2 regions of the Kocuria sp. HMSC066H03 genome follow, and region 2 is predicted to be linked to the other one. Evidence: predicted binding sites of a transcription regulator. Region 2 holds the regulator's gene; the other holds the start of a gene.

Region 1 (4,621 bases), on a different contig from region 2:
GCGTCTGCTGTGCAACATGTTCGACGGGATGCTCGCCGTGGAGGGCGGGCTGCGCACACCCACGGGGGAGCTCTACAACGAGGTGCCGGACCGGATCTCGGACCTGGCCCTGCTCGCGGGAGCCGGCTGGGCGGCGTCGTCCGTGGCGGGCGGTGCTGCCCTGGGGTGGCTGGCCGGGGGCCTCGCGGTGCTCACCGCCTACGTGCGGACCCTGGGTGTGAGCGTGGGGTGCGCGCAGCAGTTCGGCGGGGTGCTGCCCAAGCAGCGGCGCATGTGGCTGCTCCTGGCGGGGATCCTGCTGAGCGCCACCGAGCCGTGGTGGGGGTGGCCGCGCGGGAGCGTCCTGTGGGTCACGCTCGTGCTCGTGGCGCTGGGGTGCGCGCTGACCGTGGTCACCCGGCTGCGGGCCGTGGCGCGCGAACTGCGGGAGAGGGGGTAGGCCGCCGTGGAGTTCGGACTGCTGGGCGGACCCACGTGGTGGTTCCTCGCCGGGCTGCTGGGGTTCCTGGTGCTCGCCACCGTGGTGGCGGAGATGATGTACCGGCGCACGGCGTCGGAAGGGCTGCGGGCCACGCTGCTCAACGTGCGGCAGCGGATCTTCGCGTGGTGGATCATGGTGGCGGTGCTCGTGGGCAGCCTGGCACTGGGGGAGACCGCGGTGGTGCTGCTGTTCCTCGCCCTGTCCCTGCTGGCCCTGCGGGAGTTCGCCAACCTGCTGCCGCCCGGGGAACGGGACCGGAGGGTGCTGAGCTGGATCATGGTGGTTCTCGCCCCGCTGCACTTCTGGTTCGTGTGGGAGCACTGGTACGGGATGTTCGCCATCTTCATCCCGGTGTACGCGTTCCTGTTCCTGCCCGTGCTGCTCGCGCTGTCCGGGCGCACGGAGTCGTTCCTGCACCGGGCCGCCCTGAGCCAGTGGGGGCTCATGGTGTGCGTCTACGCCCTGAGCTACCTCCCGGCGGTGCTGCAGCTGCCCGTGGCCATCCACGAGGGCAGGGCCGCGGCGGACGGCTCCGCCGTGGGCTCCGGTGGCGTGGAGGCGGGCGCGCTGCTGCTGTTCCTCGCCGTGGTGGTGCAGGGCTCGGACGTCCTGCAGTACCTGTGGGGCAAGACCGTGGGCCGGCACCGGATCGCGCCCACCGTGAGCCCGAACAAGACGTGGGAGGGCTTCGTGGGCGGGGTGCTCTCCGCCACGGCTCTGGGGGCGGCGCTGTGGTGGCTGACCCCGTTCACCCCGTGGCAGGCCGGGGTGCTGGCCCTGGTGTCCTGCCTGCTGGGTTTCGTGGGCGGGCTCGTGATGAGCAGCCTCAAACGGGACCGCGGCATCAAGGACTTCGGGGCGCTCATCCCGGGCCACGGCGGGATCCTGGACCGGATGGACTCCCTGGTCTTCGCGGCACCGGTGTTCTTCCACCTCACCCGGTTCTTCTTCGCGGGGTGAGTCCCAGGCCCCCGCGCGTGACCGAGGGCCCGCGGGATCTCCCGCGGGCCCTCGTGGCTCACTCAGTGCGTGCCGGCTGACGCCGGGGCGGTCAGCTCTCGGAGCCCTCGCTGGACTCGGCCTGCTGCTCCTGCTGGCCGTTCTCCAGCACCACGTTGTCCTGGTTCTGGCCCGTGGCCACCTGGATCTTGCGCGGCTGGGACTTGGGGGACACGGGGATGGTCACGGTCAGCACGCCGTTGTCGTACGCGGCGGTGATGTTCTCGGTGTCGATGCCCTGGCCCAGGTTCAGCTGGCGCACGAAGGAGTGGTTGCGGCGCTCGCGCACGATCCACTTGGTGTCCTTCTCTGCGGAGGGCAGGCGGCGCTGCGCGCGGATGGTCAGCAGCTGGCCGTCCACGTCCACGTCCACGCTGGTGGGGTCGATGCCCGGGAGGTCCGCGGCGAGGTAGTAGTTGGAGCCCCGGCGGAAGAGGTCCATGGGCATCTGCTCCAGGCCGTTGCGGGTGGAGAGGACCTGGTTGGCGAAGTTCTGGACCTCGGAGAACGGATCGAAGGTTGCCATGACTGCTGTTCCTTTCCTGTGCGACTCGTCCGCGGTGCGCCCCGGAGCCCCCGTGAAACCGGTGGACGAGGAGCCGTCACGTTCCTTGAGTACCCCTGACTCAACTGCTCATAAATTAGCACTCTTCCCGGCAAGGTGCCAAGGGTTGGGGCATCAAAGTTGAGTGGATTCAGCTCAAGGCGCACGGGGGCCACGTCGGGCCCGAAAGGGTGGGGCGGGCGGCGTCGTCGTTCCTAGAATCGAAGCACCAGAGACGTTCCCAGCAGCAGGAGGACACCGTGCCCAAGGCGGGGAAGAACGGTCGCGCACGTCAGGACGAGATTCCGTCCACGCTGCGGCGCTCGGACGAGAAGGCGCAGGACACGTTCGCGCAGGCGTACGACTCTGCGGAGGACGAGTACCACGACGAGTCCCGCGCGGCCCGCACCGCGTGGGCCGCGGTGAAGCACACCCACGAGAAGGTGGGGGACCACTGGGAGCCCAAGGAGGAGAACGGCCCGTCGGACGCCAGCGCGGAGCAGGGCGGGCTCAACTCCGAGGACACCGCCGGGGGAGTGGATGCGAACGCCTCCAAAGAGCACCTCTACGGGATCGCTCAGGAACTGGACGTGCAGGGTCGCTCGGACATGACCAAGGACGAGCTGGTGGAGGCCATCGAGAAGGCGAACGACAAGAGGACGCGGGACGCGCGGGACTGAGGCCCTACAGCACCCGCCCCAGGAACACCGAGGCGGTGGTGTCCCGGTGGAAGGGCTCCACGGGCTCGTAGCCGCGGTTGCGGAACATCGCGATGCCCTCGGTCATCTCCGGGTTCAGGGAGACCACGGCCGTGCTGGCACCGAAGGAGCGCACCTTGTTCTCGAGGGCTCGGACCAGGGTGCGGGCGTGGCCCCTGCCGCGGTGCTCCGGGGTGACCCAGATCCGGCGCAGCTCCACGCGCTCGTCGTCGATCCGCCGGACCGCTCCGCAGGCGATCACGGCTCCTGTGACCAGGTCCGTCATGAGGAAGAAGTCCCCGTGGGGAGGCGTCACGTCCTCCGGGCCGGAGACCTCGGTGAGCTCGGGGTCGAACCCGCCGTCGATCCGGTGGTCCAGTTCGCTGAAGTACGCGCTCAGGGCCTGCAGGGTGTGCTCGCTCGCGGCCTGACCCTCCACGATGCGGACCGGTGCGGTGGAATTCATCCCACCATGGTGGCACCTCCATGTGCTGTTCACCAGGGATGGTGTGATGTAGCTTTCGTTCGTGACCGAGACCCGCTCCGGCGCCGCGCCGCGCCTGTCCATCCTGGTTCCCACGCCGCTGCTGATCACGGAGATCACGGAGCCGGCGGCGAACCGCAACCGCAGCCCCCACGAGTCGGACGTGCACATGCACCCCGGCGGGCAGGGCCTGTGGGTGGCCCGCATGGCCGGTTCCCTGGGCGCGGACGTCTCCGTGAACGGTCCCTTCGGTGGTGAGCTGGGCACCCTGATCCGCTCCATGCTGGACGGGCTCGGGATGCAGGTCAACGCCGTGCGCTACGGGTACGGCAACGGCGGCTACGTGTACGACCTGCGCGGTGAGGACCGGGAGACCGTGGCCCACATGCCCCCGCCCGAGCTCTCCCGCCACGAGCTGGACGACCTCTACGGCACCGCGTTCGTGGACGCCCTGGCCTCGGACGTCCTCACGGTCACGGGCGCGGAACCCGGGGACGTGCTGCCGGCGTCGTTCTTCGGGCGGCTCATCCGGGACACCCGGGACGCGGGGACCACCGTGGTCGCGGACCTGAGCGGCGCTCCTGCGCTGGCCGCCGTGGACGCCCACGTGGACGTGCTCAAGATCAGCCACGAGGAGGTCCGGGACCTGGACCTCGGCTCGGACGACACCCCCGAGTCCCTCGTGGACGCCGGCCGGGCGCTCGTGGAACGGGGTGCGGGCGCCGTCGTGGTCTCGCGCGCCAAGGACCCGGCGCTGCTCGTGGAGAAGGACACCGTGCGGGAGGTCTCGGCGCCGTCCATCACGCCGCTGGACCACCGCGGGGCGGGGGACTCCATGACCGCGGGCATCTCCGTGGGGCTGGCCCGTGGGCTGGACCTGGTGGATGCCGTGGCCCTGGGTGCCTCGGCGGGAGCGCTGAACGTGGCCCGCCGCGGGCTCGGCACCGGCAACCGCACGACCATCGAGAAGTTTGCCCGCCAGATCACGGTGCGCACCCTCTCCTGACGGGCCTGGTCACAGGGGACGCCACCCTGGTCCGGGCCCGGGCCGCGTGCCACCATGGATCCCATGCACATCCTGGTCACCAACGACGACGGCATCTCGTCCCCGGGACTGTCGGTGCTCGCGCAGGCCGCGCTGGACCGCGGGCACAGTGTCAAGGTGGCCGCCCCCGCCGAGGAGTACTCGGGCGCCAGCTCGTCCCTGTCCGGCGAGGAGATCGACGGGCGGATCGCCCTGGTCCCCGCGGAACCGCCCCGGATGCCCGAGGGCGTGGAGTGCGTGGGGGTGAAGGCCGCCCCCGCGCTGATCGCGTTCCTGGCCTCCTACGGGGCCTTCGGCCAGCGCCCGGACATGATTCTCTCCGGCGTGAACCTGGGCGCGAACACGGGCAAGGCCACTCTGCACTCGGGCA
Region 2 (4,621 bases):
CCTCGGGCGAGCGGCGCGTCAAGGGCGACACCGTGGACGGACCCACGCCCGGCACCGATCCCACCACAGGAACGGAGCTGCGCACCGTCGTGGACCTGGATCCGGGGACCTACACCGTCCGGGTGAGCGGCACGGACGAGCAGGGCCACACGATCGCGGACGACCACGAGATCACGGTGTCCCCCGCGGACTGAGCACGGTCCGGAACCGTCCTCCTCAGTCCCACAGCCCCAGCACCGCGCTCAGCGCCGCGAGTGCCGCTGGACCGGCCGTGGAGGAGCGCATCACCGTGGCGCCCAGGCGCACGGGCCGGGCGCCGGCCGCGCACAGTGCTTCGAGCTCCCGCTCGCTGATCCCGCCCTCGGGACCGACGACCACCGCCACGTGCTCCTGCTCGCCCCAGGCGGCCACCTCGCGGGACGACCACGGGACGTTCGCGCTCTCGTGGAGCACGAGCCACAGCGTGCCCGGCTCGGAACGGATCAGCTCTGCCAGCCCGGCCGTGTCCACCCACGGTGCCAGTTCCGGCCACGTGGCCCTGCGGGACTGCTTGGCCGCGGTGGCCAGCAGCGACTCCCACTTGCCCATGGTCTTGGCGGCCCGCTCGGCCCGCAGGCGTACGATGCTGCGCTCTGCCTGCCAGGGCACCACCCGGGAGACCCCGAGCTCGGTCGCCGACTCGACGGCCTGAAGGTCCCGGTCCCCCTTGGCCAGTGCCTGCACCAGGCTCAGCAGAGGCCGCGGCTGCGGTTCACGCGCGACTGACTTCACGGCCACGGTCATCCGGTCCTTCTCACCGTCCCTGAAGGTGCACGTGGCGCGGGTGCCGTGGCCGTCCACGAGGTCGAGGAGCTCGCCGGCGCGAAGCCGGCGCACGGTCACCGCGTGGCGCGCCTCGGGCCCGTGCACGTCGAGGAGCTCCCCCGGACGGGCCCGGGAGAGCCCCTCACCGGGGTGGTGGAAGACGGGGTTGGTCACTGGTCGTTGAACCGCCCGCGCAGCCGGGAGAAGAATCCGCCCGAGCCGGTGGCGTTGACCGTGGTGCCGTCGTGGGCCTCCTCGTCCCGCAGCTGCGCCAGCCGCTGCACGAGCTCACGCTGCTCGCCCGTGAGGTTGCGGGGGGTCTCCACCTCGAAGTGGACTTGCAGGTTTCCGCGTCCCTTGCCGCGCAGGTGCGTCACGCCGAGCCCGTCGAGGGTCACGGTGGCACCTGACTGGGTTCCGGGCTCCACGGCCACGCTGCGGGTGCCGTCGAAGGTCTCCAGGGTCACGGTGGTGCCCAGGGCGGCCGCGGTCATGGGGATGCGCAGCCGGGCGTGGAGGTCGTCCCCCTCGCGGTGGAACGTGGGGTCCGGGTCCACCTTGAGCTCCACGAAGAGGTCGCCGTTGGGCCCACCGGCGGTGCCGGCCTCGCCCTGGCCGCCCAGGCGGATGCGGTTGCCGGACTGGATGCCGGCGGGGATCTTCACAGTGAGCGGGCGACGGTCACGCACCCGGCCCTCGCCGTAGCACTCGTGGCACGGGCTCTCGATCACGGTGCCGAAGCCGTTGCACTGCGAGCACGGGCCCTGAGTGGTGACCATGCCCAGGATGGACTGGCGCTGGTACTGCATGTGCCCCGAGCCGCGGCACATGCTGCACGTGGTGGGGCTGGTGCCGGGCTGGCAGCAGGAGCCCTCGCACGCGGGGCACACCACGGCGGTGTCCACGGTGATGTCCTTCTCCACCCCGAACACGGCGTCCTTGAGGGAGATGCGTACGTTGATCAGTGCGTCCTGGCCCTGCCGGGTGCGGGACTGCGGGCCGCGCTGGCCGCCCGCCCCCGCACCCTGGAAGAACGTCTCGAAGATGTCGGAGAAGCCGAACCCGGAGCCCGGGAAGCCACCGCCGAAGCCGGTGTCCGTGCCGTTCTCGTTGCCCGTGGCGTCGTAGACCCGGCGCTTGTCGGGGTCCGAGAGGACGTCGTTGGCGTGCGAGACGCGCTTGAACTCCTCCGCGGCCTCCGGTGACGGGTTGACGTCCGGGTGCAGCTTGCGCGCCTTCTTGCGGTAGGCGCGCTTGATCTCTTCGGCGCTGGCGTCACGGCTCACGCCGAGGGTTTCGTAGTGGTCGCTCACGATGTCGTCGCTTCTGCTTTCGTCGGGTCTGTGGTCTCGGTCGGGGCGGCGCCGGCGCGGCGCTCAGTCCCCCAGGTTCCTGGAGAGGTATCGGGCCACCGCGCGCACGGAGGCCATGGTGGTCGGGTAGTCCATGCGGGTGGGTCCCACCACGCCCACCTTGGAGGCGGCGCGCGGTCCGTAGCCGGTGGCCACCACGGAGGCTTCTGCCAGCGGGTCGTCGCACTCCTCGGAGCCGATCCGCACGGCCACCCCGCGCTCGTCCTGCTGCATCTCGGACAACAACCGCAGCATGGTCACTTGTTCCTCCAGGGCCTCCAGCACCGGGGAGATGCTCTGCGGGAAGTCGCCGCTGAACCTCGCGAGGTTGGCCGTGCCGGCCATCACCAGGCGGTGCTCGTCCGTGGCCGAGGCGAGCAGGGAGAGGGTCTCCCCGACGGCGTCCCCGGCCTCGCGCAGCTCCGCGGGCAGCGTTTCCCCCAGTCCGGCGACGGCGCTCGGCACGGCATCCAGCGCCTGTCCCAGTACCCGGGCGAGCACGCGGGCACGCAGCTCCAGCAGCTGGGGCTCGTCCAGCGCGGTGCGCAGCTCCACGGCCCGCTGCACCACGCGGCCCGAGGTGGGGATGAGGATGACCAGCACTGCCGCGCCCACGTCCACGAGCTCGACGTGGCGCACGGTGGTGCCCGTGCGCACGGGGTACTGGATCACCGCCGCCTGGTGGGTCAGCTGCGCGAGCAGGCGCACCGTGCGCTCCATGACGTCGTCGATGTCCTGCGCGTCCTCCAGGAACACCTGGATGGCGCGGCGCTGGGCCGGGCTCAGCGGCTGGACCGCGGCGATCTGGTCCACGAACACGCGGTAGCCCTGGTCGGTGGGGATCCGCCCGGAGCTGGTGTGCGGTGCCACGATGAGTCCGGCGTCCTCGAGGGCCGCCATGTCGTTGCGCACCGTTGCCGAGGACACGGGAAGCCGGTGGCGCTCCACGAGCGCCTTGGAGCCCACGGGTTCGCGGGAGTGGACGTAGTCCTCCACGATGGCCCGCAGGATCTGCACCCTGCGCGGATGGTCCATGGTCCTCACCTCCCGTGGCGTGTCGAGCAACGGGCCGTGCGCCCGTCGTGGCCGAGCACCAATTTTGGCACTCATCCAGTCACAGTGCTAATCCCCCAGTCTAGGGCGCAGGTGTCCCGGGGCCGCTTTGGTACGCTCGCGGCTGATCTGCCCGCGGCACCGAGGAGGAACCCGTGAACGCACCCGGCTGGGGCTGGGGTCCCCAGGACCTGGACAGCCCCGAGGTGTCCCGCACCCGGCCGAGGGCGCGCGAGGTCGCGGTGGCGCGCGACATGGTGCTGGAGGACGTCGAGACCGGGTGGGTGGGCGCCGTCGTCAGCGTGGAGGTGATCGGCGGCATGCGCGTGGTGGGGCTCGAGGACCGCCACGGCCGGGTCAAGACCTTTCCGCTGGGGCCGGGCTTTCTGCTGGACGGCGAACCCGTGCGGCTCACACCCCCGGCGCCGCGGACCGCGCCCACCGGCAAGCGCATCACGCGCTCCGGCTCCGTGGCGGTGGAGGGCCTCAGGGCGTCCGTGGCCAAGGAGTCCCGCGTGTGGGTCGAGGGCTACCACGACGCCGAGCTCGTGGCCAAGGTCTGGGGGCACGACCTCGCGGTGGAGGGCATCGTGGTGGAGCCCCTGCACGGCATCGACGACCTGCCCGCCGCCATCCGCGACTTCAACCCCGGCCCGCAGCGACGCCTGGGGATCCTGGTGGACCATCTGGTGGCCGGCTCCAAGGAGTCCCGCATCGCCGAGCAGGCACTGCGGGTTCCGGGTGCCGCGGACAACGTGCTGATCCTGGGACACCCCTACGTGGACATCTGGCAGGCCGTGAAGCCCTCCGCGCTGGGCATCCCCGCGTGGCCCGTGATCCCGCGCGGCGTGGACTGGAAGACCGGCATGGCCAAGGCATTGGGACTGCCCCACCGCACCCCGCAGGACGTGGGCCGCGCGTGGCAGCAGATCCTCACGCGCGTGAACACGTACGCGGACCTGGAGCCTGCGCTGCTGGGCCGCGTGGAGGAGCTCATCGACTTCCTGACCGCGGACCAGGGCACCGCGCGCTGAGCCGTCCCCGGACACGGGCGGCTGCAGGGGTCCCGCGGTGTGACGCACACCGTGGCAGGCTCCCAGACGGCCCCGGTATCATCGGGGGAACCAGACCCCCGCTCTCCCGTCTGGTCCGGCTACCGCCCCTGAAAGGGACACCCACTCGTGACTGACGTTGCCTCCACGCCCTCTGCCTCCGCCCAGGACTCCGCCGCGCCGTTCGAGTCCGTGCACCCGGTGGCCCAGCCCCTGGACGTCAACCAGGACCGCCAGTGGGCCACCCTGGCCCACCTCGGCGGCGTGGTGGGTGTGATCCCCAGCTACGTGATCCACCGCGTGTTCAAGGACCGCGGGCCGTTCACCGCGCAGGAGTCCCGCGAGGCGGCCAACTACACC

The links. Region 2 encodes HrcA, which represses chaperone genes, less so after heat shock. Its sites were predicted from a motif close to TTNGCACTCGNNNNNNNCGAGTGCNAA; they were not measured.
Region 1: a site for HrcA is predicted at 2,122-2,148, ahead of HMPREF2833_RS08285 (Hsp20/alpha crystallin family protein). Genes of this name have one in related genera too.

What each region holds. Positions count from the first base shown of each region.
Region 1 is NZ_KV807506.1:1,089,382-1,094,002, forward strand. It holds gene HMPREF2833_RS08275 (CDP-alcohol phosphatidyltransferase family protein) at 1-439, shown strand, start outside; gene HMPREF2833_RS08280 (phosphatidate cytidylyltransferase) at 446-1,441, shown strand; gene HMPREF2833_RS08285 (Hsp20/alpha crystallin family protein) at 1,533-2,006, opposite strand; gene HMPREF2833_RS08290 (ChaB family protein) at 2,285-2,704, shown strand; gene HMPREF2833_RS08295 (GNAT family N-acetyltransferase) at 2,709-3,188, opposite strand; gene HMPREF2833_RS08300 (1-phosphofructokinase family hexose kinase) at 3,250-4,212, shown strand; gene surE (5'/3'-nucleotidase SurE) at 4,276-4,621, shown strand, end outside.
Region 2 is NZ_KV807509.1:155,587-160,207, reverse strand. It holds gene HMPREF2833_RS09580 (GerMN domain-containing protein) at 1-194, shown strand, start outside; gene HMPREF2833_RS09575 (16S rRNA (uracil(1498)-N(3))-methyltransferase) at 217-978, opposite strand; gene dnaJ (molecular chaperone DnaJ) at 975-2,117, opposite strand; gene hrcA (heat-inducible transcriptional repressor HrcA) at 2,181-3,191, opposite strand; gene HMPREF2833_RS09560 (DUF3097 domain-containing protein) at 3,365-4,243, shown strand; gene HMPREF2833_RS09555 (DUF4870 domain-containing protein) at 4,391-4,621, shown strand, end outside.